Regions from separate parts of the Streptomyces sp. NPDC001137 genome, predicted to be linked through region 4. Evidence: riboswitches for the same ligand, from Rfam matches in the RefSeq annotation. Region 4 holds a riboswitch; each other region holds the start of a gene.
What was found. Region 4 has a riboswitch for cyclic di-AMP ahead of ABT254_RS39965 (transglycosylase family protein). Riboswitches for the same ligand answer to the same signal wherever they lie in the genome.

Region 1 (7,122 bases), on a different contig from region 4:
CAGGCATTGGGCGCGAGATCCGTTCCGACACCGCGGTGGCGCATGGCGACCAGGTCGGTGCGCGGTTCGGCGGAGGGCGCCGGGGCCGCCGTACCGCAGACACCGCCGTCCGCGTGCGATCCGCACCCGCCGTCCTGGTGGGAGCCGCAGCCGGTCCCGGCGTGCGAACCGCAGCCCCCGCCCGCGGCGGCCCGGTGCTCGGGCAGGGTCACCTCGCCGGCGCCCTCCACCTCGAAGCCGGCGTCCGCGATCATCTCCAGGTCGGCCTTGCCGGCCTGGCCCTCGCTGGTGAGGTAGTCGCCGAGGAAGATCGAGTTGGCCAGGTTCAGGGCCAGGGGCTGCATGGTCCGCAGATGGACCTCGCGGCCGCCGGCGATGCGCACCTCGACGTCCGGGCACACGAACCGCACCATCGCCAGGATCCGCAGACAGCGCTGCGGGGTGAGGTGCCACTCCTTGGCGAGCGGGGTGCCCTCCATCGGGATCAGGAAGTTCACCGGCACCGAGTCCGGGTCCAGCTCGCGCAGCGAGAAGACCACGTCCACCAGGTCCTCGTCGCTCTCGCCCATACCCGCGATCAGACCGGAGCAGGCGGACAGACCGGCCGCGTGCGCCTTGTTCACGGTGTCCACCCGGTCGGCGTACGTGTGCGTGGTCGTGATGTCCCCGTACGTCGCCTCGGACGTGTTCAGGTTGTGGTTGTAGGCGTCCGCGCCCGCCTCGCGCAGCCGCTCGGCCTGGCCGTCGGAGAGCAGACCCAGACAGGCGCACACCTCGACGCCCTCGTTCTGCTCCTTGATCGCCTTGATGGTGCCGGCGACCCGGTCCACGTCCCGGTCGGTCGGCCCGCGCCCGGACGCCACCAGGCACACCCGCTTGGCGCCACCCGCCAGACCGGCCGCCGCGGCCTGCGAGGCCTCGTCCGGCTTGATCCAGGTGTACTTCAGGATGTCGGCCTTGGAACCGAGCCGCTGGGAGCAGTAAGAGCAGTCCTCCGGACACAGTCCGGACTTCAAGTTGACGAGGTAGTTGAGTTTCACCCGTCGGCCGAACCAGTGCCGGCGCACCTTTCCGGCCGCGGCCACCACATCGAGCACGTCGTCGTCGGAAGTGGCGAGGACGGCCAGAGCTTCCTCGCGGGTCGGCAGCTCGCGCCGAAGCCCCTTGTCCACCAGCGTGTTCAGCAGGTCCATGAGAGCCGATCCTGTCCTACGGAAGCGCTCCCGGCCAAGGAGAGATTGAACAAGAGGGACACTTCGTCGTGTGTGTATTGCCACACCATGGGGTGCGGCCCGTCCGGCTAGTGTCTGTCCACTGCCTACAAAAGCCCCGGAGGAGCCATGGCGTTCGGCTGGATCGACGAACAGGCGCGGCTGCGCCGCCGCGCCGGACTCGTACGGACCCTGCGCCCGCGCCCGGCCGACTCCCCGCTGCTGGACCTCGCGAGCAACGACTACCTGGGCCTGACCCACCATCCGGCCATTGCCGAGGGTGCGGCGGAGGCCGCGCGGACCTGGGGCGGCGGCTCGACCGGTTCGCGACTGGTCACCGGTACGACGCAGCTCCACACCGAGCTGGAGCACGAGCTCGCCGACTTCTGCGGTTTCGAGGCGGCTCTCGTCTTCTCCTCCGGCTACGCGGCCAACCTCGCCGCGGTCACCGCGCTGGCCCCGCACGGCTCGCTGATCGTCTCCGACGCGGGCAACCACGCCTCCCTCATCGACGGCTGCCGGCTGGCCCGGGGCACCACCCAGGTCGTCGGGCACGCCGACCCGGAGGCGGTGCGCAAGGCGCTCCAGACCCACGAGGACGGCGCGGCCACCGCGGTGGTCGTCTCCGACACGGTCTTCTCGGTCGACGGCGACGCCGCCCCGCTGGCCGAGCTGGCCGCCGCCTGCCGGGAGCGCGGCGCGGGACTGCTGGTCGACGACGCGCACGGCCTAGGCGTCCTCGGTGACGGCGGCCGCGGCGCCCCGCACGCGGCGGGCCTGGCGGGCGCCGACGACGTGGTCGTGACCGCCACGCTGTCCAAGTCGCTCGGCAGCCAGGGCGGAGTCGTCCTCGGCCCCGCCCGGGTCATCGACCACCTCGTCAACGCGGCCCGCACCTTCATCTTCGACACGGGCCTCGCGCCCGCCGCGGCGGGCGCGGCTCTGGCGGCACTGCGACTGCTGCGCCGCGAACCGGAGCGTGCGGCACGCGCGCGTGCCGTCGCCGGCGAACTGCACGCACGCCTGACCGCCGCGGGTCACGAGGCGGTACGACCGGACGCCGCGGTGGTCTCCGTGCGCGCTCCGTCCCCGGAGGGGGCCGTGCAATGGGCCGCCGACTGCCGTACGGCAGGGCTCGCCGTGGGCTGCTTCCGTCCTCCTTCCGTGCCCGACGGCATCTCAAGGCTGAGGCTGACCGCCCGCGCGGACCTCTCCGAGGCGCAGATCGAACGCGCTGTACGTGTGATCGGCGAGACGCGACCATGAGTCGGCGTGACACGGCCGTGTGCCGCACGATGCGGAACTGATCGGAACTGGCCAGGGCCGATCGGGACTGATCAGGACTTGTATGCGGCCGTGAAGTCCGTCCAGCTCTCGGGGGAGAGGAGCAGGGCGGGCCCGGCCGGGTCCTTGGAGTCGCGCACGGCGAGCAGTCCGGCCCACGGGCCGGAGTGCGGCCGTGCCGTCTCCACGCAGTTGTTCGCACCCGTGCTGTAGCTGCTGCGCAGCCACCGCACGCCGTGCAGATCGGTACTGGAGGGTACGTTCCGAGGCAGTGCTGACATGGTGCCTCCTTACGCGCCGTCACCTATCCCGGCGATGTAATCCAACGAGTCCTCGGGCGAAAGGGCGTGGCTCTGAAGGGCGTTGAAGGCCTCGGTATAGGCCCGGAGGTCTTCTTTCCGTTCGAGGTAGAGGCTACTCGTCAAGTGGTCGAGAACAACCACGTCCAGATCGGAAGTGCTCGAAAATGAGAAGATTACGAAAGGTCCGGTGACGCCGACATGCGCTCCGGCAGCGAACGGCAGTACCTGAAGCCGCACTTGAGGTAGACGCGCCGCCTCCAGGAGCCGTTCGAGCTGCTGGTCCATGACCTCGGGGCCGCCGATCTCCCGGCGCAGCACCGCCTCGTCCAGTACCGCGCTCAGCTCCAGCGGCGGATCCGAACGCAGTACGTCCTGCCTGGCCAGCCGTACCTCGACCAGGGCGTCGAGCCGTTCGTCGTCCAGTCCGCCGACGGCTGCCCGGGTCACCGCGCGCGCATACGCGGGCGTCTGCAGAAGGCCGGGCACCACGGACGTCTCCAGCGTGCTCATCGAGCTCGCCTGGGACTCCAGACTGATGAAATCGCGGTAGGTCGGGGGCAGTACCCCGCGATAGGCGTGCCACCAGTGATGCCGGCCGCCTCCTTCGTCGGATCCTGCCAACACCAGCAGCAATTCACGGAGTTGGGCGTCCGCCACGGCGTAGGCGTCCAGGAGTAACCGCACATCGGCCGGTTTCACCCCGCTGGCGCCGGTCTCGATCCGGCTCACCTTCGACTGGTGCCAGCCCACGAGCCGGGCGGCCTCACCACTGGTGAGCCCCGCGCTCGTGCGTAACGCACGCAGTTCGGCGCCCAGTTTCCGGCGGCGCACCGCGGGACCGTGTTGCATGCGCTTCTCCTTACTCCTTCCGTGCCACCCAAATACGGTCTCTCGTCGCAGAGTTCACCGCTTTGGGGGACAGATATATGCATATCTTGGTGGATCGCCACCCGTGACGGGCGCGGTAATGGCAGTCTGGCGACGAAGCACCAGTCCGGGACCGTACTCGAACCATCCGCTCCGTGTCGGACTCCGGTCCCGTGGGAAAGGGACGACCGCGCCATGGCAGACCATTTGGAAGCATCCGTCACTCTGCCGAGCGATCCCGCCTCGGTCTCCGCGGCCCGCGGCTTCGTGGTCACCACGCTGGCCGAGTGGGGACTGCCGGCGGACACGGAGGCCGCCGAGACCATCCGCCTCATCGTCTCCGAACTCGCCACCAACTCGGTACAGCACACCTTCGGTCAGTCGCCCACCTTCACGGTGGACATCGAACTCCACCGGGACGAGCAGCTCCGCATCGGTGTCACCGACAGTCACCCCCGCTTCCCCAAGCGGCTGCCCGCCGCCGTGCAGCAGGACAACGGCCGCGGCATGGTGATCATCCGCTGGCTCGCTGCCGAATGCGGTGGCCGACTGCATGTCCGCCCCACCCGCGAGGGCGGCAAGACGGTCACCATCGAACTCCCGTGGACGGTACCGGCCCAGCCCGTGACGGCGGCGGGGCAGCAGGAGCCGTAGTCGCTCAACCGAGCCGCGCCCGGCTGAACGCCCCGCGCACAGCGCCCGGAAGGCGTCCGCGGCCGGTGCCACCTCGTCGGGGCGGTGGGCGACCGAGACCGTACGGCGCAACTCGCCCCCTTCCAGCAGGTGCATCCCTCCACGTCGGGATGTGCCCGGCGGAACGCGCTGAGCACCGGCGGCAGCAGCTGGATCCCCGCCGTCAGGAACGTCCCCAGCAGGCGCGTGCCGCCCGAGAGCCCGGTCAGCTGCGCCAGTTCGTGCCGCGCCCGCTCCCATTCGTCCAGCACCCGGCGCCCGGGCAACGAGCAGCTCTCCCGCACCCGTCAGGCGCGCCCTGCGGTGATGCCGCACGAGCAGCGCTGTGCCGGCCTCCCGCTCCAGCTTCGCCGGCTGCTGGGAGGGCGCGGGCGCCGTACAGCCGAGTCGCTCGGCGGCGCGGGTGATCGAGCCCGCCTCCGCCACGGCACCCTCGTCTCCCGCCGGGCCGGTGTCGCCTGCGCACTCGGTGTCGGGGGCGGGCCGCTTCTGCAGACGGCGCTTGCGGTGGCCGGCGTCGCCGCGGTCCTGGCCGCCGTTCCGGCGCTCTTCCGGGCACTTCGGCTGCTCGGCGGCGGCTACGGTGCTGTACGTGGGCCTGAGGACGCTGCGGGGGCTGCGCCGGTCCCGTACGGGGAGCGTCGAGGTGCCGGTGTCCGCCGCGCGTAGGGGTTCATGACCAATGCCCCGAACCCCAAGGCGCCGATCACCTTCCTGAGTCTGCTGCCGCGGTTCGTGCCCGCGGGCGGTGCGGCGCTGCCCCGGACGCTGCTGCTTGCTGCCGGCGGCTCTGGGGGCGGTGCTTCTCCTCGAAGCGCCGCCGGGCCTTTGATGTCGCGTCATGCCCCGCGGGGGCGACGGCACGTCAGGTTGCCGTCGCCCCCGCGGGAGAGTCAGCTGACCCGGCCGTACCAGACGCTGGAGGTCCAGATCTTCTGCAGCTTCACGACGTCCCCGGACTTCGGGGCGTGCCAGATCTTCCCCTTCCCGGCGTAGATGCCCACGTGGTAGACGTTGGAGCCCGAGTGGAAGAACACAAGGTCTCCGGCCTTCCGGCTCTTCGCGGAGATGTGCCGGGTCTTGTTGTATTGCTGGGCCGCCGTACGGGGCAGTTTCTTGCCCGCCTTCTTGAACGAGTACAGCGTGAGCCCTGAGCAGTCGAACCGGCGTGGTCCGCTGGCGCCCCACTTGTACGGGGAACCCTTTTTGGAAGCCGCGATCTGAAGTGCCTTCGTCGCCATGGTGGCTGCCGAGGCGTCGGAGGCGACGCCCGGGACCACGATGGAGCCGCCCACTGCGGCGATGGTGAGGGCCGAGGCCGTACCGGCCCGGACCATCAGCGACGGGACACGATTGAGCGCAGTCATGCGCAACCCTTCGTCAGCCGCCTGTGAAGGATGACCTGTCGGATTCGGGCTGGCGAAGTTGCCCGGCCGCTGACGCGGCTTCACCCCAAGGGCTGCTCGACCCGGTCATGGCGTGACCGTTCCGGCGACCCGTCTTGCTTGGGTCCTCCACTCCTGCCGATCCACTCCTGTCGACCGGTCATCCGGGCGGCGGCAGGACTCGGCGTCCGCCCGGATCGCCCCGCCGCTGCGGCGGGGGCTTGTCGTCAGACAGGGATCTTCACCCATACAAGTCCGAAAATCCCAATGGAACCGGGAGTTTGTGTCGTTACTCACCACTCACCCGTTCGGGTGGACACCCCTGCGTTCGAGGGGGCGTTGAGGCCCCCGAGGAGGCCCGGACCAGCACCGGAGCACCAGATTCCGGCCTTGCGGCAGGCGCGTTGCGCAACCCTGACGGTCGCGAAAAAGGAGCCGCGACTACGCCGAATGGGGGTACCTCGTTTGGTCCGTTTGACCTCCGGTCCGGACGCTTCGCCGACAAGCGGAAGGCCCGGACCGGTCATACGTGCGTCAACTGTGGGGCGGTGGCGGCACCGTGACCCGGGCGGTGCGCCGCTCCCCGTCGAGCACCCGCAGGGCGCGCCCCAGCGTCGGGGCGTGCAGTTCGGTCTCGCCCCGCTGGTGCATCAGCGCCAGGGCGTCGCGCAGCTGGGCCGCCTTGCTCACCAGCGCCTGCGCGGCCCGCAGCCCGCGATACGTGTCGCCGTGCTGCGCGGGGTTGATGCGGCCGAGCAGGTCGACCACGTCGAGGTAACGGTCGATCAACTCACCCTCGGCGTGCGTGAGGGCGGGCAACGGCGGGAGTTCGGGTGGGAGCACCGGCCGCTCACCGCCCGGTGGGCGGGGCGAGGGTGGACTTGCGGCTGGGGATGATCCGGTCCACCAGGCCGTATTCCACGGCTTCCTGGGCGTTCAGGATCTTGTCCCGCTCGATGTCCGCGGCGACTTGCTCCGGGCTGCGTCCCGTGTGCCGTACGAGCATCTCCTCCAGCCGGGCCCGCATCCGGCCCAACTCCTCGGCCTGGATGGCCAGATCGCTGGTCTGTCCCTCGATGGGTTCGGCCAGGAGCGGCTGATGGATCACCACGCGTGCCCCCGGCAGCGCGAACCGCTTGCCCGGCGTGCCCGCCCCCAGCAGCACCGCGGCGGACGAGCCGGCCTGCCCGAGGCAGATCGTCTCCACGTCGCAGCCGACGTACTGCATCGTGTCGTAGATCGCCGACGTGGCGGTGAACGAGCCGCCGGGGGAGTTGATGTAGAGCGAGATGTCCCGGTCCGGGGCCTGGTACTCGAGGTGCATGAACTGGGCCATCACATCGTTCGCCGAGGTGTCGTCGATCGGCGTCCCGAGAAAGA
Region 2 (7,122 bases), on a different contig from region 4:
CGACGCCAACACCGTGCAGAAGCTGGAGACGTACTGGTTCAAGGAGACGAAGTTCGAGGACGGGATCGCACAGGAGACCTGCCGCAACTTCAAGCACGTCGGCTACTCCCTCGCCGCCACCGCGCACATCGCCGAGACCGCCTGGCACCAGGGCGTCGACCTGTACGGCGACGTCAAGGACCGGCTGAAGGCGGCCCTCGACTTCCACGCCCGCTACGAGATGGGGGAGAAGCCCCCGCGGTGGCTGTGCGGCGGCAGGGTCGTCGGGAACATGGGCCCCGACCTGGAGGTCGTCCTCAACCACCTGGAGAACCGGCTCGGCACCCCCGTCCCGGCCGCCCACAAGCTGGTCGCGCAGACCCGCCCGGCCGGCACCGACGACCTCTTCGTCTCCTGGGAGACGCTCACCCACGCGGACAACCCGGCCGCCTGACGCGGGCCCCGCGGGCCCTTACGGACACCGGAAAACCCAGGTGAGCGGGGGCGGACGCAAACCCTGGCGCAGACAGCCCCGCGGATGGCGTATGCTGGTTACACAACGACGCGGGGTGGAGCAGCTCGGTAGCTCGCTGGGCTCATAACCCAGAGGTCGCAGGTTCAAATCCTGTCCCCGCTACTCAAGGCTCAGGGCCGGAGTCCAGTCACTGGACTCCGGCCCTGAGTGTTTCCCCCGGTCGGGCCATCCGGCTCGCCCCGCGCCGCCGTCCCGGGAAACCTGGAGCGGTGGAGCACGAGGGGCCGATCTCATACGCACGCACCTTCGTGCGGCTGCTCCCGGCACTGCTGATCGTCGGCGGGGCCTGCTACGACTACCTCACCCCGTCGCGGTTCACGGCGGGCCCCCTCTTCACGGCGGCCCCCCTGGTCGCCGCCCCGCTGTACTCGCGCCGGGGCACCGTCCTCACCGGCGGCGCGACCGTCCTGGTCGTCACCGCGATCCACGCCGAGGTGGGCATCCTCCTCCAGGTCGAGGCGGTGACCGAGCTGGCCACCGTGGCGACGGTCTCGGTGCTGGCCGTCCTCATCAACCTCCTCGTCCGCCGCAGCAGCGAGGAGCTCGCCTCGCAGCGCGAGATCGCCGAGGCCGCCCAGCGCGCCGTGCTGCCCGAGCCCGCCGAGCGGATCGGAGGGTTCGCGATCGCGGCACGGTACGAGGCCGCGCAGGCGGACGCGTCCATCGGCGGCGACCTGTACGCCGTGCAGGACAGCCCGCACGGCGTACGGCTGGTCGTGGGCGACGTACGCGGAAAGGGGATGGGGGCGGTGGCCGCTGTGGCCGTCGTCATCGGGGCCTTCCGGGAGGCCGCCGAGCAGGAGGCCACGCTGGAGGCGGTCGCGCAGCGGCTGGACCGGGCGCTGGAGCGGGAGGCCGCGCGGCGCGCGGGGATCGAGCTGTTCGAGGGGTTCACGACCGCCGTGCTCGCCGAACTCCCGCACGGCGAGGGCGTCGTACGCATCGTCACCCGCGGCCACCCGCCCCCGCTGCTGCTGTGCCCCGACGGCACCGTGCGCACCCTGCACGCCCGCGAGCCCGCTCTGCCGCTCGGCATGGGCGGGCTCGGGAGCCGGCCCGACCGCGCGGAGGAGACGGCGTTCGGCAGCGGGGCCACGCTGCTGCTGTACACCGACGGACTGTCGGAGGCGCGGGACGAGCACGGGGTGTTCTTCGATCCGGCGGAACGACTCGCCGGCCGGGTCTTCCACGACCCCGCCGCGCTGCTCGTCACCCTCGCGCGGGAGGTGCGCAGGCATGCCGATGAGGCCATGACGGACGACATGGCGCTGCTCGCCGTAAGGCGCCCCTGAGCAGGTGCGGCCGGGCGCGACGAGGTGCGGCCGGTTGTGACCGGGTGTGATCGGGCGAACCCCCTCCGCATAACAACTGACAAACCGTCAATGTCCGTGGGATTCCTGAGGCGCGGTCAACTCGCCCGTTTTTCGCCGTTCATGCGCCGTACGTCCAGGTCGGAAAGGTTAATGATCAAGCGGAACACCTTGGAATCGGCACCCCGGGTCTATTAACGTTCGATAACGCAGCGCGGTCGTCCCAGCCGTCACAAGAGGCGGCTCCGTGCGCACGCGCCGAATCCCGCAAGGGAACCGGGGAACCACCACCCTGGGGTGAATCGCGCTGATACAGCCGTGGCAGCACGGCAGGTATACGCGCGTAGGAGACCTTCCTGCTCCGAACCCGTCAGCTAACCCGGTAGGCGAGAAGGAAGGAAAGGAGCACGCCCACGTGGCGTCCAACCCGCCTGCCCCGCAAGCCCCGTTCGTGCCGAGCACCGAGCCCTTCGGCTTCGCCGTCCGACGCACCGACGAGGGCCCCTGGGAGGAGTGGAATCCCACCGAGGACTCCATCGCCCCGGTACGCGGCCGGCACCGCGTCGCCAAGCAGCGCGGCGGGGGACTCGCCCGCAGCTCCACGGTCCTGGGCGTCGGCGTCATAGCCGCCGTCGGCGCGGGCGGCATGGCCAGCGCCAACACCGGCAAGCCGCCGGTGTCGATCTCCATGCCCGATCTCGCCTCCGTGGGCCATGTCTTCGACGGCGGCTCCGACGCCCCCAAGGGCTCCGCGACCGCGCTCAGCGATGTCGCCACCACCTCCGAGGGCAGCGCACAGGGTGCCAAGGGCGCCGGTGAGGCACTGCGCGACCGGATCATGGCGCAGGCCGAGTCGCAGCAGGTCCAGATCGACAGCAAGAGCCAGGCGGCCACCGAGGCGGCCCTCGCCAAGCAGATCGACGAAGCCGCCGCCGAGGCCGAGAAGGAGGCCGCGGCCAAGGCCGCCGCCGCGAAGGAGAAGGCGGAGGCGGACGCCAAGAAGGCCGCCGAGGCCGCGAAGCTCGCCGAGCTGGCCAAGCAGTTCAAGCTGCCGGTCGTGTCGTACACGATCACCGGCACCTTCGGTCAGGCCGGCTCCATGTGGTCCTCCGGCTACCACACGGGCCTCGACTTCGCCGCGCCCACGGGCACGCTCATCAAGGCCATCCACTCCGGCACCATCACACAGGCCGGCTGGGCGGGCTCGTACGGCTACCGCACGATCCTCACCCTCGACGACGGCACCGAGCTCTGGTTCTGCCACCAGTCGTCGATCAGCGTCAGCGTCGGCCAGAAGGTCAGCACGGGTGACGTCATCGGCCGCATCGGCGCCACCGGCAACGTGACCGGCCCGCACCTGCACCTCGAGGTCCACCTCGACGGCAATGCCACCGGCATCGACCCGATGACGTGGCTGCGCAGCAAGGGCCTCAACCCCTGACACCCGTACGCTCTCCGTCCGTACCCGGAGTGCCGTAGTCCGCTTGTTTACGGGATCTTTGCGCCCACTGCGGAAGAGCGGCCTCCTGGGCGGGCGTTGACGTAGACCATGACTTCTCCTTCTCTGCGCAAGCTGGGCTCCTCCGGCCTCGAGGTCTTCCCGCTCTCCCTCGGCGGCAACGTCTTCGGCTGGACCGCCGACGAGGCCACCTCCTTCGACGTGCTCGACGCGTACACGGCCGCCGGCGGCAACTTCGTCGACACCGCCGACTCCTATTCGTCGTGGGTCGACGGCAACCAGGGCGGCGAGTCCGAGACGATCATCGGCAAGTGGGTCAGGGCGCGCGGCAACCGCGACGACGTGGTCATCGCGACCAAGGTCAGCCAGCACCCAGAGTTCCAGGGCCTGTCCGCCGCGAACATCAAGGCCGCGGCCGAGGCGTCCCTGCGGCGCCTCGACACCGACTACATCGACCTCTACTACACCCACTTCGACAAGCCCGAGGTGCCGGTCGAGGAGATCATCGGCGCGCTCGACGAGCTGGTGAAGGCGGGCAAGGTCCGGCACATCGCCGCGTCCAACATCTCGCCCGACCGGCTCCGCGCCTCCCTGGAGTTCTCCGACCGCGAGGGCCTTGCCAAGTACGTGGCCCTGCAGCCGCACTACAACCTGGTCTCCCGCGACACGTACGAGGGCGAGCTGCAGGAAGTGGCCGCGCGCTACGGTCTGGCCGCCGTCCCGTACTTCTCCCTCGCCTCCGGCTTCCTCACCGGCAAGTACCGGCCCGGCGCGACGGTCGACAGCCCGCGGGCGGGCGGCGCGGCCAAGCACCTGGAGTCCGAGCGGGGGCAGCGGGTCCTGACCGCCCTCGACGAGATCGCCCAGGCCCATGACGCCCCGGTCGCCACGGTCGCCCTGGCCTGGCTCGCGGCCCAGCCGACGGTCGCCGCCCCGATCGCCTCCGCGCGGACGGTGGAGCAGCTCCCGGCGCTGCTCGCGGTGGGCGAACTGACGCTCACCGACACCGAGGTCGCCCGCCTGACGGAAGCGTCGGCCTGACCGCCTCGGGTCCTACGACCGGTACGGGTTGTACGCGGGATTCGGCACCGCCGGGTACCCGTACGCCCCGTACACCGGCCAGGGCGGCGCCGCCACCGGCACCGGGGGCGCCGTCATCCGTGCCGCGTGGTCCAGCGCCGGGCGGGCCACCTCCCGGCGCCGCCACAGCTCGTACAGCAACTCGCGTTCCCTGACGACGAAGTCGGCACCGGCGCGGCCACGGCGCCCCCGGTGCCGCAAGAAGGCCAGGGAGGTCGCGTACGCCTCGTACTGGGCGACCTCGCGTGCGGCGGGCTTGCCGAGGTGGCGGGCGGCGTGTTCGCGGGCCAGCCGGCGTGCCCGCATCGAACCGAGGGCATAGGGCTCGGCGGGGGTGAGCCAGCCCGCGACGGCGTAGGCGGGCAGTTCCTCTCGCACGGTGCGCAGTTCGCGCTGGCGGGTCCAGATCACCAGCCAGGTCAGCAGGCCGAACGCGGGGACCATGAAGGCCGCGTACACCGCGAAGAAGCCGTACTCGCCGAAGTCCGAGGAGCCGTTCCAGATCGCGTGCATGCTCATCGCGAGCAGCAGGCCGAAGAGCGGGACGAGGACCCGCCGCAGGTGCTGGCGCTCCGCGGAGAGCGCGGCGATGCCGAAGCCGATGCCGGTGAGCACGGTGAACAGCGGGTGCGCGAACGGGGACATGATGATGCGCACGAAGAACGTCGCCGCGGTGACGGAGGCGATGCCGCGGTCGCCGTTGAGCTGGTCGGTGCCGAAGGCGGTGCCCAGGTAGAGGATGTTCTCGGTGAACGCGAAGCCGGTGGCGGTGACCCCGGCTATCACCACCCCGTCGACGATCCCGGTGAAGTCCCGTCTGCGGAACAGGAAGACGAGCAGCACGGCGGCCGCCTTCGAGGACTCCTCGACTATGGGCGCTATGACGGTCGCGCCGAGGGTGTCCGCGCTGGACGGGTCGGCGGTCGCCGTCGCTATCCACTTCGTGGCGAAGCTGTTGGCGACGATCGCTATCAGCGCCGCCGCACAGGCCCCCCAGGCGAAGGCGAACAGCAGGTTGCGCCAGGGGCCGGGGGCGACGCGGTCCAGCCAGCGGAACGCGGCTATGAGAAGCGGCACGGGCAGCACGGCCAGCCCGAGCCCCACCAGGAACCCTTCGGTGCCGGTCTGTTCGCGCACCAGGGCGAGGATGACGAGCCCGGAGAGCGCGAGCAGGGTGATGAGCGCGCCGTAGCGGACCGCTCTGCGCTGCCACCAGTGAGCGTGCCCGAGCGCACCGCCGGCCGGGCCGCCGGGGTGTGGCGGATGCGTCGGGTACGGGGGAAAGGTGGCCACGGCATTGACCCTAACGAGGGAGGGCGCCGCCCGCGACGGTACTTCGGATTGCCCGCAGGGCCGTGGGGCGTCAGGCGCCGGTGGGGGGCTGGTTGTGGTGCTGTACGCGACGGAAGAGCAGGTCGTTCACGACATGTCCCTTGTCCAGTCCCTGGCCCTCGAAACGGGTCAGCGGCCGGAAGTCGGGACGGGGCGCAAAACCGCCCTCTGGCTGCGTGTTCTCGAACTCCGGATGCGCCGTCAGCACTTCGAGCATCTGTTCGGCGTACGGCTCCCAGTCGGTCGCGCAGTGCACGATCCCGCCGGGTCTGATCCGGGCCGCGGCGAGGTCGAGGAACTCCGGCTGGATCAGCCGCCGCTTGTGATGCCGCTTCTTCGGCCACGGGTCGGGGAAGTAGACGCGCAGGCCGTCCAGCGAATCCGGGGTGAGCATCTCGCGCAGCAGGATGATCGCGTCCCCGTTGGCCACGCGGACGTTGGACAGCCCGTCGTGGTCGGCGAGGTTGAGCAGGTTCCCCTGCCCCGGGGTGTGCACGTCCACGGCGAGGATGTTCGTCTCCGGGTCCGCGGCGGCCATCTGCGCGGTGGCCTCACCCATCCCGAACCCGATCTCCAGCACGACGGGATTGCCGTTCCCGAACAGCTCGCCGAGATCGAGGGTCCGCTGCCCGTCGATGTCCAGCCCCCACTTGGGCCACAGCCGCTGCAGCGCATCGGCCTGCCCGGCGGTCACCCGGCTCCGCCGCGGCTGGAAGCTCCGGATCCGCCGCTCGAAGTGCGACCCGGCAGGATCGGCCTTCGGCCCGTCCGGGAACCGTGGCTCCCCCTTGACCCGGGTATGCCGGACCGACACTCCGGGGATGTGCGGCACATGATCGCCGGGGCGGGGGGCTTCGGGGGTGTTGAGGGAGTCAGACACAGTGGGGTCGATTTTACGGGCACGGTGAGGCACCCAGCCCGGGGCGCCGGCTTCTCGGCGCCGGCCGGCAATCCCGGCCCGTCCGGCGTTTGAGGACGAGGCCCCTTCAGGGCCGAAGCGGGGGTCTGGGGGCGGCAGCCCCCAGGTACGGGACGGGTAGGGGGGGCGGGGGCGAGCTGCATCCGGCAGCGGATCCGCCGCGAGCCCGACCCCGCCGCCGGGCTACCTCACACCGAGCCCAGCATGGCCAGCGCCCGCCCAGCCACCTCCCGCCCGATCGGCAGTGAAGCGGTCGCCGCAGGCGAGGGCGCGTTCAGCACATGCACGGCCCGAGCCCCCTCCTTGATCAGGAAGTCGTCCACCAGCCCCCCGTCCCGCAGCACCGCCTGCGCCCGCACCCCCGCCGCAGCCGGCACCAGATCATCCGCGGTCACCGCCGGCAAGAGCCGCCGCACGGCCGTGGTGAACGCCGCCTTGGACGCCGACCGCGCCAGCTCACCGGCCCCGTACCGCCAGTGCCGCCGGGCCATCCGCCACGCCCCCGGCC
Region 3 (7,122 bases), on a different contig from region 4:
CAAGGACGCAAGTCGGGCCGAGGCCGCGGCCCGACCGCCCACCCCGGACGGGGCACAGGACCGCTCCGGAGACGCTTCACGTGTGGGAAACTGGTCTAGACAACCCTGAGACTCTGAAGGGCAGCATCACATGGCTGAGCGCCGCGTCAACGTCGGCTGGGCCGAGGGCCTTCACGCCCGCCCCGCTTCCATCTTCGTCCGGGCCGCCACGGCCGCAGGTATCCCGGTGACGATCGCCAAGGCCGACGGCAACCCCGTCAACGCGGCCTCCATGCTGGCCGTTCTCGGCCTGGGCGCCCAGGGCGGCGAGGAGATCGTCCTCGCCTCCGAGGCCGAGGGTGCCGACGTCGCCCTCGACCGGCTGGCGAAGCTGGTCTCCGAGGGTCTCGAGGAACTCCCCGAGACCGTCTGATCACGGCACCACAGAAGGGCTCGTCCGAATTGCCGGGCGAGCCCTTCGCATTTCCCGCGCCGAGGCGGCGCAATTTCCGGTCGCGGGCAGCAGAAATAATGCCCCGCGAATTGTTCTCTCTTTGTATACGGTGCCCGTGTTAATGCCGCAGGCCCGACATGTTTACGGGATGTTGCGAGTTCCTCACACCGTTCGCCCGCTCCGGGCCGCCGAACCGCAGCCGGTGCGCCGCGCTCGAGCGTTCGGTGTGCAGCGTCGTGACCGCCCGCGCGCGCTCGCTGTCGCCGCGGGCCACGGCGTCGACGATCGCGCCGTGCTCCGCCCAGGACTCCACGGGGTTGGCCGGTGCCTCCACGGCGTACATCCAGGCGATCTTGTGGCGCAGCTGGGTCAGCATCGAGGCCAGCGCGGGGCTGCCGGAGGCCTGGGCGAGCGTCTCGTGGAACCAGCCTCCCAGGGAGCGCAGATCCTCGCTGTTGCCCCTCCTGGCCCGCTCCTGGCCCAGTCTGACCAGGCCGCGCAGCACCTTGAGATGGGCGTCGGTGCGCCGCTGGGCGGCCCGGGAGGCGCCGAGCGGCTCCAGGAGCATGCGCATCTCCAGCAGGTCGGAGGCCTCCTGCTCGGTCGGTTCCGCGACGCACGCGCCCGCGTGCCGCCGGGTCACCACGAAGCCCTCGGCCTCCAGGGTGCGCAGGGCCTCGCGCACGGGGACGCGCGAGACGCCGTAGCGGCGCGCGAGGAGTTCCTCGGTGAGCCGGCTGCCACGCTCGTAGACACCGGCGACGATGTCGTCCCGGATCGCCGTGCACACCGAGTGCGCCGGAATACGCATGACCGACCTCCGACTTAATCCCCGTGAAACGTCGATGATTGACGTGTATCGGTGACTCTATTGCACGGAGCCGGAATTTCCGACGGCGGGCCGGAATCCATGGATATTTTTTGGACAGTGGGGCGGCAGAAACACCGAAAGCCCCGGCTCGGGAGCCGGGGCCTCGAGAGGGGTCTTGCGACCCGTCGTCAGACGTTCACACCGTGCGAGCGCAGGTAGGCGACGGGGTCGATGTCCGAGCCGTACTCGGGGGTCGTACGGGCCTCGAAGTGCAGATGCGGTCCGGTGGTGTTGCCGGTCGCGCCGGAGAGGCCTATCTGCTGGCCCGGGGTGACCGTCTGGCCCACCGAGACGCCGATGGACGACAGATGGCCGTACTGGGTGTACGTGCCGTCCTGCATCTTGATCACGATCTGGTTGCCGTAGGCGCCGCCCCAGCCCGTCTGGACGACGGTGCCGGAGCCCACCGCGTGGACGGTCGTGCCGCTCGCGGCGTGGAAGTCGATGCCGGTGTGGCTGCCGGAGGACCACAGGGAGCTGCTGGCCCGGTAGCCGGTGGAGACGTACGAGTTCGAGATCGGCGCCACGAAGGTGTTGAGGCGCTTGCGCTCGGCTTCGCGGGCGGCGCGCTCCTTGGCCTCGCGCTCCTGCTTGGCCTTGGCGGCGGCCTTCTGGCGTGCCGCCTCCTGGGCCGCCTTCTTGAGCGCGGCCTCCTCGGCGGCCTGCTTCTGGGCGTCGGCCTGGGCGTCGATCCTGTCGGCGATCGTGTCGCCGATGGTGATGACGGGGGTGAGGCCGGTCTGCTCGACGGAGGTGTCGGCGGCGAGCGCGGGGGCCGCCAGGGTGCCGATGACGCCGGTGGTGGCGAGGGCCGCGACCCCGGCGGCGCGGGTGGTGGTGCGGTGCATCCGTGTGGGGCGACGGTGCTTCCCGGTGGCGCGCGTGAACGCCATGTGGTGGCTGGTCCTTTCCTTCCCTCTCGCCTACCGGGTTAGCTGACGGGTTCGGAGCAGGAAGGTCTCCTACGGACCCCCTCGCTGCACGCGCGGGCGTCCGATTCACCCCAGGGACTGCGGTGGGTCCCCGGCTCCCCTGGCTCGCGCCGTACGGGGACTCGGCGATGGCTGTCCGGTGCCGCGGGTGCGGCGCGGTGCCTGACGGACAGCCCGGACGACGCTAAGCGGGAGCACTTTCAATCCCCAAACGGATCACGCCTTTTGTAGCGCATGCCACAGGGCAGACAGGCAACCTCTCCCTCAATCCGGACATTAGGGAGCCCTGGTGACGCATCCGTCACCAGGGCCCCTACGCGCGCGTGCCGCTGAGGCAGCCTCTACTCGGCTGTCACGACGGTGACTTCGCCGATCCCGAGGGCCTCGACGGGCTCCTTGATCTGGGCCGCGTCACCGACGAGAACCGTCACCAGACGGTCCACCGGGAAGGCGTTCACGGCCGCCGCGGTGGCCTCCACGGTGCCGGTCGCGGCGAGCTGCTGGTACAGCGTCGCCTGGTAGTCGTCGGGCAGGTGCTGCTCGACCTGGTCGGCCAGCGTGCTGGCCACGGCCGCCGCGGTCTCGTACTTCAGCGGAGCCACACCGACGAGGTTCTGTACGGCGACGTCGCGCTCGGCGTCGGTGAGGCCGCCCTCGGCGAGCGTGCGCAGCACCGTCCACAGGTCCTGGAGCGCCGGGCCGGTGTTCGGGGTGTCGACGGAGCCGCTGATGGCGAGCATCGCGGCACCGGAGCCGTCCGGGGCGGACCTGAGGACCTGGCCGAACGCGCGCACACCGTAGGTGTAGCCCTTCTCCTCGCGCAGGACGCGGTCCAGACGGGAGGTGAGGGTGCCGCCGAGGCAGTACGTGCCGAGCACCTGGGCGGGCCACACGCGGTCGTGCCGGTCGGCGCCGACGCGGCCGATGAGCAACTGCGTCTGGACGGCGCCCGGACGGTCGACGATGATCACGCGCCCGGTGTCGTCGGCGGTCACCGGCGGCACAGGGCGGGGTTCGGCCTTGCTGCCCGTCCAGACGCCCAGGGTGTCGCCTAGCAGGGCGTCCAGGTCGATGCCGGTGAGGTCGCCGACCACGACGACGGTGGCGGTCGCGGGCCGGACATGGCGGTCGTAGAAGGCGCGTACGGCCGCCGCGTCGATCTTCTCGACCGTCTCCTCGGTGCCCTGGCGCGGGCGCGACATGCGCGAGGTCGCCGGGAACAGCTCCTTGGAGAGCTCCTTGGCGGCACGGCGCGAGGGGTTGGCCAGCTCGTGCGGGATCTCGTCCAGGCGGTTGCGGACCAGCCGCTCGACCTCGCTGTCGGCGAACGCGGGCGCCCTGAGGGCGTCGGCGAGCAGACCGAGCGCCTTCGCGAGACGGGAGGCCGGGACCTCCAGGCTCAGTCGTACGCCCGGGTGGTCGGCGTGCGAGTCGAGGGTGGCTCCGCAGCGCTCCAGCTCGGCGGCGAACTCCTCGGCCGAGTGCTTGTCGGTGCCCTCGGAGAAGGCCCGCGCCATGATCGTGGCGACGCCTTCGAAACCGGCCGGCTCGGCCTCCAGGGGCGCATCGAGGAGCACCTCGACGGCGACGACCTGCTGGCCGGGGCGGTGGCAGCGCAGGACGGTCAGGCCGTTGTCCAGCGCGCCGCGCTCGGGGGACGGGAACGCCCACGGCTTGGCCTCGCCCGCCCGGGGCTGCGGGTGGAACTGCATCGTGGCGAGCTCGGTCACTTGGCCGCCTCCTCGTTCTGGTCGGTGGCTTCCACCGTGGCTTCGGACTCGGGGTCTTCGGGGAAGTCCTCGTCCTGGGTGTGCTCCGCGGACTCGGGCGAGAGCGGCTCGTAGACGAGCACGGCGCGGTTGTCGGGCCGCAGGCGGGCCTTGGCGACCTCCTGGACCTCCTTGGCCGTCACCTCCAGGACGCGCTGGACGGCGGTGAGGGCGAGCTGCGGGTCGCCGAACAGGACGGCGAACCGGCACAGTTCGTCGGCGCGGCCCGCGACCGTGCCGAGCCGGTCCAGCCACTCGCGCTCCAGCTGGGCCTGGGCGCGCTCCATCTCCTCGGCCGTGGGGCCCTCGGCGGCGAACCGGGCGAGTTCCTCGTCGATGGCGGCCTCGATGACCGGCACCTCGACGTCACCGGAGGTCTTCACGTCCAGCCAGCCCAGGGAGGGCGCTCCGGCCAGCCGCAGCAGACCGAATCCGGCCGCGACGGCCGTACGGTCGCGCCGTACCAGCCGGTTGTAGAGGCGGGAGGACTCGCCGCCGCCGAGGACGGTGAGCGCCAGGTCGGCGGCGTCCGCCTCGCGCGTGCCGTCCTGCGGCAGCCGGTAGGCCGCCATCAGGGCGCGCGCCGGGACCTCCTCCTCGATGACCTCGCGCAGCTCCTCACCGATGATCTCGGGCAGCGAGCCGTCGCGGGGCTCCGGCTTCCCGTCGTGCGGGGCGATGGACCCGAAGTACTTCTCGACCCAGGCGAGCGTCTGCTCCGGGTCGATGTCGCCGACGATCGACAGGACGGCGTTGTTGGGCGCGTAGTACGTGCGGAAGAACGCGCGCGCGTCCTCCAGGGTCGCCGCGTCCAGGTCGGCCATCGAGCCGATCGGCGTGTGGTGGTAGGGGTGGCCCTCCGGGTAGGCGAGGGCGGTCAGCCTCTCGAAGGCCGTGCCGTACGGCACGTTGTCGTAGCGCTGCCTGCGCTCGTTCTTGACGACGTCCCGCTGGTTCTCCATGGACTCGTCGTCGAGGGCGGCGAGCAGGGAACCCATCCGGTCGGCCTCCAGCCAGAGGGCGAGCTCCAACTGGTGGGCGGGCATGGTCTCGAAGTAGTTGGTGCGCTCGAAGCTGGTGGTGCCGTTCAGCGAGCCGCCGGCGCCCTGCACCAGCTCGAAGTGGCCGTTGCCCTTGACCTGTCCGGAGCCCTGGAACATCAGGTGCTCGAAAAGGTGAGCCAGGCCGGTACGTCCCTTGACTTCGTGACGCGAGCCGACGTCGTACCAGAGGCACACCGCCGCGACCGGGGTCAGGTGATCCTCCGAGAGCACCACGCGCAGGCCGTTGGCCAGGCGGTGCTCGGTCGCTGTCAGGCCCCCGGTGCCTGCCTGGTCTGTGGCCGTGTGACCCATGGGCATGTACGTCCCTTCGCCTCGCGGATGCGGTGGTTCTAACCGCGGTTTTCCTGCCGGTCCTGCCACTGTATGCAAGCGTGCAGATCGTCGGCGAAGTTCCCGGACCACATACGCCCACAGCGGATCGCGTAGCCTGCGGGCAGCCGCGGCGAGGTCGGCCCCGCCCACCGGCCGGGACCGCCGAGACGGGGTCCTGGACCCGCGTTGTCAGTGCCGCGGTCCACAATGGTCCGCGACAGATACCGTTCACGCTTCAGCATGAGCGAGCCGAAGGGGACGTGAGCGACCCGTAGGCGAGCAGCCAGAAAAGAGGAGCCGGCAGCGATGGCCCGCCGCAGCACGAAGACCCCGCCGCCCGACGACTCGTTCGAGGAGCGCATCCTCGACATCGACGTCGTCGACGAGATGCAGGGCTCCTTCCTCGAGTACGCGTACTCGGTCATCTACTCCCGAGCCCTGCCCGATGCCCGCGACGGCCTCAAGCCGGTCCACCGCCGCATCGTCTACCAGATGAACGAGATGGGGCTGCGCCCCGACCGCGGCTATGTGAAGTGCGCGCGCGTGGTCGGCGAGGTCATGGGCAAGCTGCACCCGCACGGCGACGCATCGATCTACGACGCCCTGGTGCGCATGGCCCAGCCCTTCTCCATGCGCGTTCCGCTCGTCGACGGCCACGGCAACTTCGGCTCGCTGGGCAACGACGACCCGCCGGCCGCGATGCGGTACACCGAGTGCCGCCAGGCCCAGGCGACGAGCCTGATGACGGAGTCGATCGACGAGGACACGGTCGACTTCACGCCCAACTACGACGGCCAGGAGCAGGAGCCGGTCGCCCTTCCCGCGGCCTTCCCGAACCTACTGGTGAACGGCTCGTCGGGCATCGCCGTCGGCATGGCGACCAACATGCCGCCGCACAACCTCGCCGAGGTCATCGCGGCCGCCCGGCATCTGATCCGCTACCCGGGCGCGGACCTCGACGCCCTGATGAAGCACGTCCCCGGCCCCGACCTGCCCACCGGCGGCCGCATCGTGGGCCTCGCCGGCATCCGGGACGCGTACGAGACCGGCCGAGGCACCTTCAAGATCCGTGCCACGGTCGAGATCGAGACCGTCACCGCCCGCCGCAAGGGCCTGGTCGTCACCGAACTGCCGTTCACGGTCGGTCCGGAGAAGGTGATCGCCAAGATCAAGGACCTGGTCGGTTCGAAGAAGATCCAGGGCATCGCCGACGTCAAGGACCTCACCGACCGCGAGCACGGCCTGCGCCTGGTCATCGAGATCAAGAACGGCTTCGTGCCGGAGGCCGTCCTGGAGCAGCTGTACAAGCTGACGCCGATGGAGGAGTCCTTCGGCATCAACAACGTCGCACTGGTGGACGGCCAGCCGCTCACCCTGGGGCTCAAGGAGCTCCTGGAGGTCTACCTCGACCACCGCTTCGAGGTCGTGCGCCGCCGCAGCGAGTTCCGCCGCACCAAGCGCCGCGACCGTCTGCACCTGGTGGAGGGCCTGCTGACCGCCCTCGTCGACATCGACGAGGTCATCCGGCTGATCCGCTCCAGCGAGAACAGCGCGCAGGCGAAGGAACGCCTGATGGAGCGCTTCTCGCTCTCGGAGATCCAGACCCAGTACATCCTCGACACTCCGCTGCGCCGCCTGACCAAGTACGACCGCATCGAGCTGGAGTCGGAGAAGGAGAAGCTGAACGCGGAGATCGCGGAGCTCACCCGGATCCTGGAGTCGGACGCGGAGCTGCGCAAGC
Region 4 (7,122 bases):
GGATCTCCTCGTCGTTCGTGGAGTCGGCCTTGTCGAGCTGCTCGAGGACGTGGTTGCGCAGGCCGATGGCCTCCTCGATGCCCTTCATGCCGATGCCCTGCTCGGCGAGGCCGGGGATCGGGAAGGTGCGGGAGACCGCGCCGAGCGCGATCACCAGGTAGTCGAAGGGCAGCTCGTACGCCTCGCCGACCAGCGGCGCGACGGTGGCGACCTTGCGGTCCTGGTCGATGCTGGTGACCCGGCCGGTGAGAACCTCCGCCTTCGGCAGCACGCGTCGCAGCGGGACGACGACGTGGCGAGGGGAGATGTTGCCGGCGGCGGCTTCGGGCAGGAAGGGCTGGTAGGTCATGTACGACCGGGGGTCGACGACCGTGACGGTCGCCTCTCCGTAGCGCATCTTCTTGAGGATGCGCCGAGCTGCGTACAGGCCTACGTACCCACCGCCTACTACGAGGATCCTGGGACGCTCCGTGGTGCTCATGCCATCGAGTATCCACCTGCCCCAGGGGGGTCGCTCGTGCGCCCCTTCACAAGCTCTTGCAGGGGGTGTGTTATCCTCCGCGGCTCGCTGTCGCGGGGCAGGTCACGGCGAGGACCGCGCGGGGCGGTACGTCCCGTTGTCAATGCCGCGTGAGCTGCCTCTCCGCGCCATCGGAGGTGCCGTGAGCCCTCCGCAACACCCCTTCGTGAGCACCCTCCCACACGGCCTCCCCTACCCCTTCTGAACACGTTCAAGGGCCTGTTGGGCCCCCGGAAGGCCCAACCGGCCCCTTTTCGTGCTTCCACAGGGCGGAATTCCTTGTGAAGAACTTCACGAACTTTCCTGGCGGCGTGTCGCCAGGAGGCCCCGAAAGGCCCCCCGGACACGCTCATACGCTATCCGACCTGCTCGTCCGAGAGCTACCGATCGGTAACAATCGAGACCTACGCCACGGCCCGACGGGCGCGGCGGCCGGACCGTCAGACGCCTTCCGCCACCTTGAAGGCGATCCCGTCGAGGATGTCGTGCTCGCTGACCACGACCTCCTCGGCGCCGATCCGCTCCATGATCGACAGCAGTACGAGGGCCCCCGCGGCGATCACGTCGACACGCCCCGGGTGCATCGAGGGGACGGCCGCGCGCTCGGCGTGGGTGGAGTGCAGCAGCCAGTCGGTGATCTCGCGGACCTTGTCGCGGGAGATACGGGAGTGGTGGATGCGCTCCGAGTCGTACTCGGGCAGTTCCTGAGCGATCGCCGACACGGTCGTGACCGACCCCGCAAGCCCGACCAGCGTGCGCGCCTCGCGCAGCGGGACCGTCTCCTCGGCGAGGTCCAGGGCCCGCTCGATGTCGGCCCGCATGGCCGCGATCTGCTCCCCGGTGGGCGGGTCGGTGACGGCGCCGTCCCGGACGAGATGCCGCTCGGTCATCCGCACGCACCCGACGTCGACGGAGCGCGCCGCGCGCACATGGTCGTCGCCCACGACGAACTCGGTCGAGCCGCCGCCGATGTCGACCACCAGGTAGGGACGGTCGAGGTCGTCACGCCCCTTCAGTTCCTTGGTCGCCCCGGTGAAGGAGAACTCGGCCTCCTGCTCGCCGGAGATGACCTCGGGCTCGACACCCAGGATGTCCACGACGCCCCGTACGAACTCGTCGCGGTTCGAGGCGTCCCGGGAGGCCGACGTGGCCACGAACCGCACCTTGTCGGCGCCCAGTTCACGGATCACCTCCGCGTACTCCCAGCAGGCCGCGAAGGTCCGCTCCAGCGCCTCGGGGGCCAGCCGCCCGGTCCGGTCCACGTCCTGGCCCAGCCGCACGATCGTCATGCGCCGGTCGAGCTCCAGCAGTTCACCGGTGACAGGGTTCACGTCGGCGACGAGCAGACGGATGGAGTTCGTACCGCAGTCGACGGCGGCGACCCGGCTGAACCCCTCGGCGACCACCGGCTTGTCCGCGAAGAAGCCGCTGCGGGCCTCGGCGGGGTCGGTGACCTCGCCCTCCTCGCCGGGGAGCTCGTCCGCCGGGTCGGGGGCAGCGAGCGGCTGCACGCACGGGCCCTTCAGCCACCACTCCGGCAGCATCGCGATCGCCTCGTCGCCCAGCGGGTTGACGCCGGGGCCCGCGGCCAGCGAATGGCCCACCAGCACGTGCAGGCACTTCACCCGGTCGGGCATGCCGCCCGCGCTGGGGAAGCCCTCCAGGACCTCGATGGCGTCACGGCGCGCGAGGTAGTCCTCGTGCGCGGCGCGGTAGGCGGCGGCCAGCTCCGGGTCCGTCTGGAGCCGCTCCGTCATCTCCTTCATGACGCCGTTCGCCTCCAGCGTGCCGATCGCGGAGGCGGCACGGGGGCACGTCAGGTAGTACGTCGTCGGGAAGGGCGTGCCGTCCGGCAGGCGGGGGGCCGTCTCCACGACGTCCGGCCGGCCGCAGGGGCAGCGGTGCGCGATGGCGCGCAGCCCGCGCGGCGGCCGCCCGAGCTGCTGCTTGAAGGCCTCGACGTCGGCGTCGGTGGGCTCGGTGCGCGGGGTGGGCGGCGGGGGCGTATCCATGCCTGTACTGAATTCCTCTGTCGGTTCACTGGGCGGAGGCGTCGGACTTGTCGACCCCGTCCCAGACGTTCGTGTACCAGGGGCGGTGGCCCGCGCCCTGCTCGAAGCGCGACTGCTTGGCCACGCTGGGGTCGATCACGACGTAGCTCGTCTCCCCGGGCAGCACATAGTGCAGCCGCAGCCGGATCTGCTGCTCGGCGTACTCGTCGTCCTGCCAGCGCGCCTTCAGGTCGCGCAGCTGCTCGACCCGCGCCCTGGCCTGCTCCCTCTGCCGCTGGAGATCGGCGATCTGGGAGCGCTGGGAGACGTACTGCCTTATGGGGTACGCCAGGGCCACCACCATCGAGCACAGCACCAGGGCGAGCAGCGCCGCCCGGCCGGTCAGCCGCGACCGCCGGGCCTGCCGCTTGGTCTGGGAGCGGTAGACCCGGGCCGCCGTCTGCTCGCCGAGCAGCCTGATCCTGGTCGCGGTGGAGAACCGGTCCCGGTCCTTCACGGCCATGTCGCCGCCTCCCGTCACACGTGCGTACGTCCCCGCACACGGTACGGGACCGGTACGGGGACGTACGTACGACTGGCTAAGGCTTAGCCCAGGAAGGCTCAGCCCTTGAAGCGGGGGAAGGCGCTGCGGCCCGCGTACTCCGCTGCGTCGTCGAGGATCTCCTCGATGCGCAGCAGCTGGTTGTACTTGGCGACACGGTCCGAGCGGGCCGGGGCGCCGGTCTTGATCTGGCCGCAGTTCACCGCGACGGCGAGGTCGGCGATGGTGACGTCCTCGGTCTCACCGGAGCGGTGGGACATCATGCACTTGAAGCCGTTGCGCTGGGCCATCTCGACGGCGTCCAGGGTCTCGGTCAGCGAGCCGATCTGGTTCACCTTGACGAGCAGGGCGTTGGCGGTGCCCTCCTCGATGCCGCGGGCGAGGCGCTCCGGGTTGGTGACGAAGAGGTCGTCGCCGACGATCTGGACCTTGTCGCCCAGCTTGTCGGTGATGACCTTCCAGCCCGCCCAGTCGTCCTCGAACAGCGGGTCCTCGATGGAGACGAGCGGGTAGGCCGCCACGAGCTCCTCGTAGTACTCGGTCATCTCGGCGGCCGAGCGGGACTTGCCCTCGAACTCGTACTTGCCGTCCTTGTAGAACTCGGACGCGGCGACGTCGAGCGCGAGCGCGATCTGCTGGCCGGGGACGTAGCCGGCCTGCTTGATGGCCTCGATGATGAGGTCGAGCGCGGCACGGTTGGACTCCAGGTTCGGGGCGAAGCCGCCCTCGTCGCCGAGGCCGGTGGACAGGCCCTTGGTCTTCAGCACCTTCTTGAGGGTGTGGTAGACCTCGGCGCCCCAGCGCAGGGCCTCGGAGAAGGACTCCGCGCCGATCGGGGCGATCATGAACTCCTGGATGTCCACGTTGGAGTCGGCGTGCGAGCCGCCGTTCAGGATGTTCATCATCGGCACCGGCAGCAGGTGCGCGTTCGGGCCGCCCAGGTAGCGGAAGAGCGGCAGGTCGCTGGCCTCGGAGGCGGCGTGGGCGACGGCGAGGGAGACGCCGAGGATGGCGTTGGCGCCGAGGGAGCCCTTGTTGTCGGTGGCGTCCAGGTCGAACATGGCCTGGTCGATCAGGCGCTGCTCGGTGGCGTCGTAGCCGACCAGCTCGGGGCCGATCTGCTCGATGACGGCGAGGACGGCCTTCTCGACACCCTTGCCCTGGTAGCGGTTGGGGTCACCGTCGCGGAGCTCGATGGCCTCGAAGGCGCCCGTGGAGGCGCCGGACGGGACGGCGGCACGACCCGTGCTGCCGTCGTCGAGGCCGACCTCGACCTCGACCGTGGGGTTGCCTCGGGAGTCCAGGATTTCCCGGGCTACGACGACGTCGATGGACGGCACGAGCATCTCCTTCTTGGATGTGACACGGCTACGGCAGTAGCGCGGTGGCTCTGCGGGATGAGCCTAACCGCCCAAGGCCGATCGGCCACGTTGCCGACCACCTCTTGGGCAGAACCGAGAGTAAATTGTTTCCGAACGGAACAAAGAGCGGTGCAAAAAAGAACCCCGCTCCGGTGCGTACGGGGGAACACGCACCGGAGCGGGGAGCCCGCGAGGCTGTCACTTGAGGTGCAGCTGCTGACCCGGGTAGATGAGGTTGGCGTCGGAGACGATGTCCTTGTTCAGCTTGAACAGCTTCTGCCAGCCGCCCTTGACGCCGTGCTTCTCGGCGATCGAGCTGAGGGTGTCGCCCTTGACGACCTTGTACTCGCCGTCGCCCTTCTTGACCTTCTTGCCGGTCGGGGTGGTGACGGTCTTCGTGCTCTTCTCGGTCTTCGCGGCCGGGCGCTCGGCGGAGCGGGAGGCGGCCTGCGAGTCGCTGGAGCGGTTGGTGTTCGCGCTGGGGGCGCTGCCGTTGTAGGCGGCACCGGACAGGCCCGTACCGCAGACCGGCCAGGCGCCCTTGCCCTGGGAGGCGAGGACCTTCTCGGCGACGGCTATCTGCTGCGCCTTGCTGGCCTGGTTGGCCTGCGGGGCGTAGGCGGTGCCGCCGTACGCGGCCCAGGTGGAGGCGGAGAACTGCAGGCCGCCGTAGTAGCCGTTCCCGGTGTTGATGGACCAGTTGCCGCCGGACTCGCACTGGGCGACCTTGTCCCACTCGGAGGCGGTGGCGGCGGAGGCGTTGCCGGCCGCCATCAGCGGAGCGGCGATGGCGACGCCGGTGACACCGGCCAGCGCGGCGACGCGGGTGGCCTTGGACGGACGACGGTGCTTGCCCTTGCCGGAAAACAGCATGGTTCGATCCCCTCACCGACGCCTGCGAGGTGAGCTGTCGGGTTCGGGCCGGTTGAGTTGCCCGGCCGTGCTCTCGCTCTCACGAGACACGGCTACACCCCTAGCCGCCCGTCAACTGCCCGGGACGGCACCTACCTTGGGTCCCCCGCTCCTGCCTACGGCGCTTTACGCGACGACTGTTCCCGTACGACCGCTGGCAGGATTCGGCGTTGCGGCAGCCGGGGCTCGTGTTGACGAGCGGTGACGACGGTAGACACGCGCTCCGCCGAATTTCAAAGACGATCAGGGCTTCTGAGACTCATCCCACACTTTCACTAAACCGGACATTCGGTGGCGAAGTGTGACGTGAACTCCCGTTGTTTTTCGCCCTATTCGGCACCGAGTTTCAGGGTCTGACCGGCGAAGATGTGATTCGGGTCGGTACCGATGGCCTTCTTGTTCTCGGCGTAGAGCGCACGCCACCCGCCGTCCAGGTGAAGGGAGTCGGCGATGGAGGCGAGGGTGTCGCCGGCGTGGACGGTGTACGTGTCGTGCGTGCCGCCGTCGGCCTTGGTCGCATCGGCGGCCTTGCCTGCCGTCTCGTCGGCGCTGGCGCCGCGGTGGCGGCCGGTGCCGGTCGAGCCGGTCGAGCCGGTGTCGACGAGGGTCCAAGTGGACGCCGGGGGCTCGGGATTGTCCGAGTCGTCACCCTTCGCCTTGTCTGTCGGCGAGCTGTCGGCACCCTGTGAGCCGCCTGTGGCCTTCTTGGACGCAGAGGTGGAAGGCGAGGCGGATGTGCCGGATTCGGTGGAGTTGTCCCTCGCGCTCGCGGAGGTCGAGGGGGAGGCGCTGGACGACGAGCCGGAGGACGAATCCGACGAAGAGGACCCATCGGAAGCGCTGCCCGAGGAGTTGGAGAGACCGGTCCAGTCCGAAGACCCGGAGGAATCGGACGAACCGGAACCGCCGCCCAGCACACCGGTGTCGATGTCGGCCGAACCCGAGTCCTTGGTCAGCCCGGAGGTCAGCCCGCAGGTGTGGAAGGCGCCGACGCCCTGGTCGTCCAGGAGCTTCTCGGCGACGGCTATCTGCTGGTTGCGACTGGCGAGGTCGGCCCGGGGGGCGTAGTCGAGGCCGCCGTACTTCTCCCAGTTCTCCTGGGTCAACTTGAGCCCGCCGTAGAACCCGTTGCCGCCGTTCTCGCTCCAGGAGCCGCCCGTCTCGCACTGCGCCACCTTGTCCCAGGTGGTGCCGTCCGCGGCGCTCGCGCCGCCGGCGGCGAAGAGCGGGATCGCGATGGCGGAGCCGGTCACCCCGGCCGCGACGAGGATTGCCGGAGCCTGACGGGGGCGACGGTGTCGACCGTTCCCGGAGAGCATGCGGACGCCTTTCACAAGACAGCAGTGACCGCGCGGCGCATGACACCGACAGGCGTTCGATACCACCGCGCTGGTCCGTGAACGTATCCGCTGCCGATCACTTGTCACAAGTTAATGCCGCGTAGATCACGTGAAGATCACAGACTTGAACGCACGTCATCTTTGACCGGTTCGCCGCGGCGGCGCATCCGCCGGCGGGCTGCGGCTACGGTCGTCCTGTGAACGTCCCGAACACCGCACCCGAACTCTTCACCTGGGAATTCGCCGGCGACCCGTATCCGGCCTACGCCTGGCTGCGCGAGCACTCCCCCGTCCACTGGACGAAACTTCCCAGCGGGGTCGAGGCATGGCTGGTGACCCGCTACGCCGACGCACGTCAGGCGCTCGCGGACGGGCGGCTCTCGAAGAACCCCGAGCACCACGCCGAGGACGCGCAGGGCAAGAGCAGGACCGGCAT

Region 1: it holds a riboswitch for cyclic di-AMP, as region 4 does, so the genes downstream of both, ABT254_RS35180 (C40 family peptidase) here and ABT254_RS39965 (transglycosylase family protein) in region 4, are expected to answer to the same signal.
Region 2: it holds a riboswitch for cyclic di-AMP, as region 4 does, so the genes downstream of both, ABT254_RS31280 (M23 family metallopeptidase) here and ABT254_RS39965 (transglycosylase family protein) in region 4, are expected to answer to the same signal.
Region 3: it holds a riboswitch for cyclic di-AMP, as region 4 does, so the genes downstream of both, ABT254_RS42945 (M23 family metallopeptidase) here and ABT254_RS39965 (transglycosylase family protein) in region 4, are expected to answer to the same signal.

The regions. Positions count from the first base shown of each region.
Region 1 is NZ_JBEPBA010000023.1:103,462-110,583, reverse strand. It holds gene ABT254_RS35215 (adenosylmethionine--8-amino-7-oxononanoate transaminase) at 1-7, opposite strand, end outside; gene bioB (biotin synthase BioB) at 1-1,193, opposite strand, end outside; gene ABT254_RS35205 (8-amino-7-oxononanoate synthase) at 1,341-2,477, shown strand; gene ABT254_RS35200 (DUF397 domain-containing protein) at 2,549-2,776, opposite strand; gene ABT254_RS35195 (helix-turn-helix domain-containing protein) at 2,786-3,646, opposite strand; gene ABT254_RS35190 (ATP-binding protein) at 3,860-4,318, shown strand; partial or broken gene ABT254_RS35185 (LysR family transcriptional regulator) at 4,456-4,783, opposite strand; partial or broken gene ABT254_RS46595 (LysE family translocator) at 4,790-5,140, shown strand; gene ABT254_RS35180 (C40 family peptidase) at 5,251-5,724, opposite strand; cyclic di-AMP (ydaO/yuaA leader) riboswitch at 5,728-5,861, opposite strand; gene ABT254_RS35175 (hypothetical protein) at 6,277-6,585, opposite strand; gene ABT254_RS35170 (ATP-dependent Clp protease proteolytic subunit) at 6,593-7,122, opposite strand, start outside.
Region 2 is NZ_JBEPBA010000019.1:18,188-25,309, reverse strand. It holds gene ABT254_RS31295 (alginate lyase family protein) at 1-433, shown strand, start outside; tRNA gene ABT254_RS31290 (tRNA-Met) at 543-616, shown strand; gene ABT254_RS31285 (PP2C family protein-serine/threonine phosphatase) at 724-1,806, shown strand; cyclic di-AMP (ydaO/yuaA leader) riboswitch at 2,071-2,228, shown strand; gene ABT254_RS31280 (M23 family metallopeptidase) at 2,240-3,265, shown strand; gene ABT254_RS31275 (aldo/keto reductase) at 3,374-4,324, shown strand; gene ABT254_RS31270 (PrsW family intramembrane metalloprotease) at 4,337-5,656, opposite strand; gene trmB (tRNA (guanosine(46)-N7)-methyltransferase TrmB) at 5,727-6,575, opposite strand; gene lhgD (L-2-hydroxyglutarate dehydrogenase) at 6,803-7,122, opposite strand, start outside.
Region 3 is NZ_JBEPBA010000037.1:45,103-52,224, forward strand. It holds gene ABT254_RS42935 (HPr family phosphocarrier protein) at 131-412, shown strand; gene ABT254_RS42940 (GntR family transcriptional regulator) at 552-1,244, opposite strand; gene ABT254_RS42945 (M23 family metallopeptidase) at 1,433-2,197, opposite strand; cyclic di-AMP (ydaO/yuaA leader) riboswitch at 2,210-2,374, opposite strand; gene ABT254_RS42950 (M16 family metallopeptidase) at 2,578-3,966, opposite strand; gene ABT254_RS42955 (M16 family metallopeptidase) at 3,963-5,360, opposite strand; gene ABT254_RS42960 (DNA gyrase/topoisomerase IV subunit A) at 5,688-7,122, shown strand, end outside.
Region 4 is NZ_JBEPBA010000030.1:12,020-19,141, forward strand. It holds gene ABT254_RS39940 (NAD(P)/FAD-dependent oxidoreductase) at 1-481, opposite strand, end outside; gene ABT254_RS39945 (Ppx/GppA phosphatase family protein) at 961-1,926, opposite strand; partial or broken gene ABT254_RS39950 (DUF501 domain-containing protein) at 2,131-2,532, opposite strand; gene ABT254_RS39955 (FtsB family cell division protein) at 2,558-3,034, opposite strand; gene eno (phosphopyruvate hydratase) at 3,133-4,419, opposite strand; gene ABT254_RS39965 (transglycosylase family protein) at 4,633-5,307, opposite strand; cyclic di-AMP (ydaO/yuaA leader) riboswitch at 5,312-5,480, opposite strand; gene ABT254_RS39970 (transglycosylase family protein) at 5,676-6,665, opposite strand; gene ABT254_RS39975 (cytochrome P450 family protein) at 6,884-7,122, shown strand, end outside.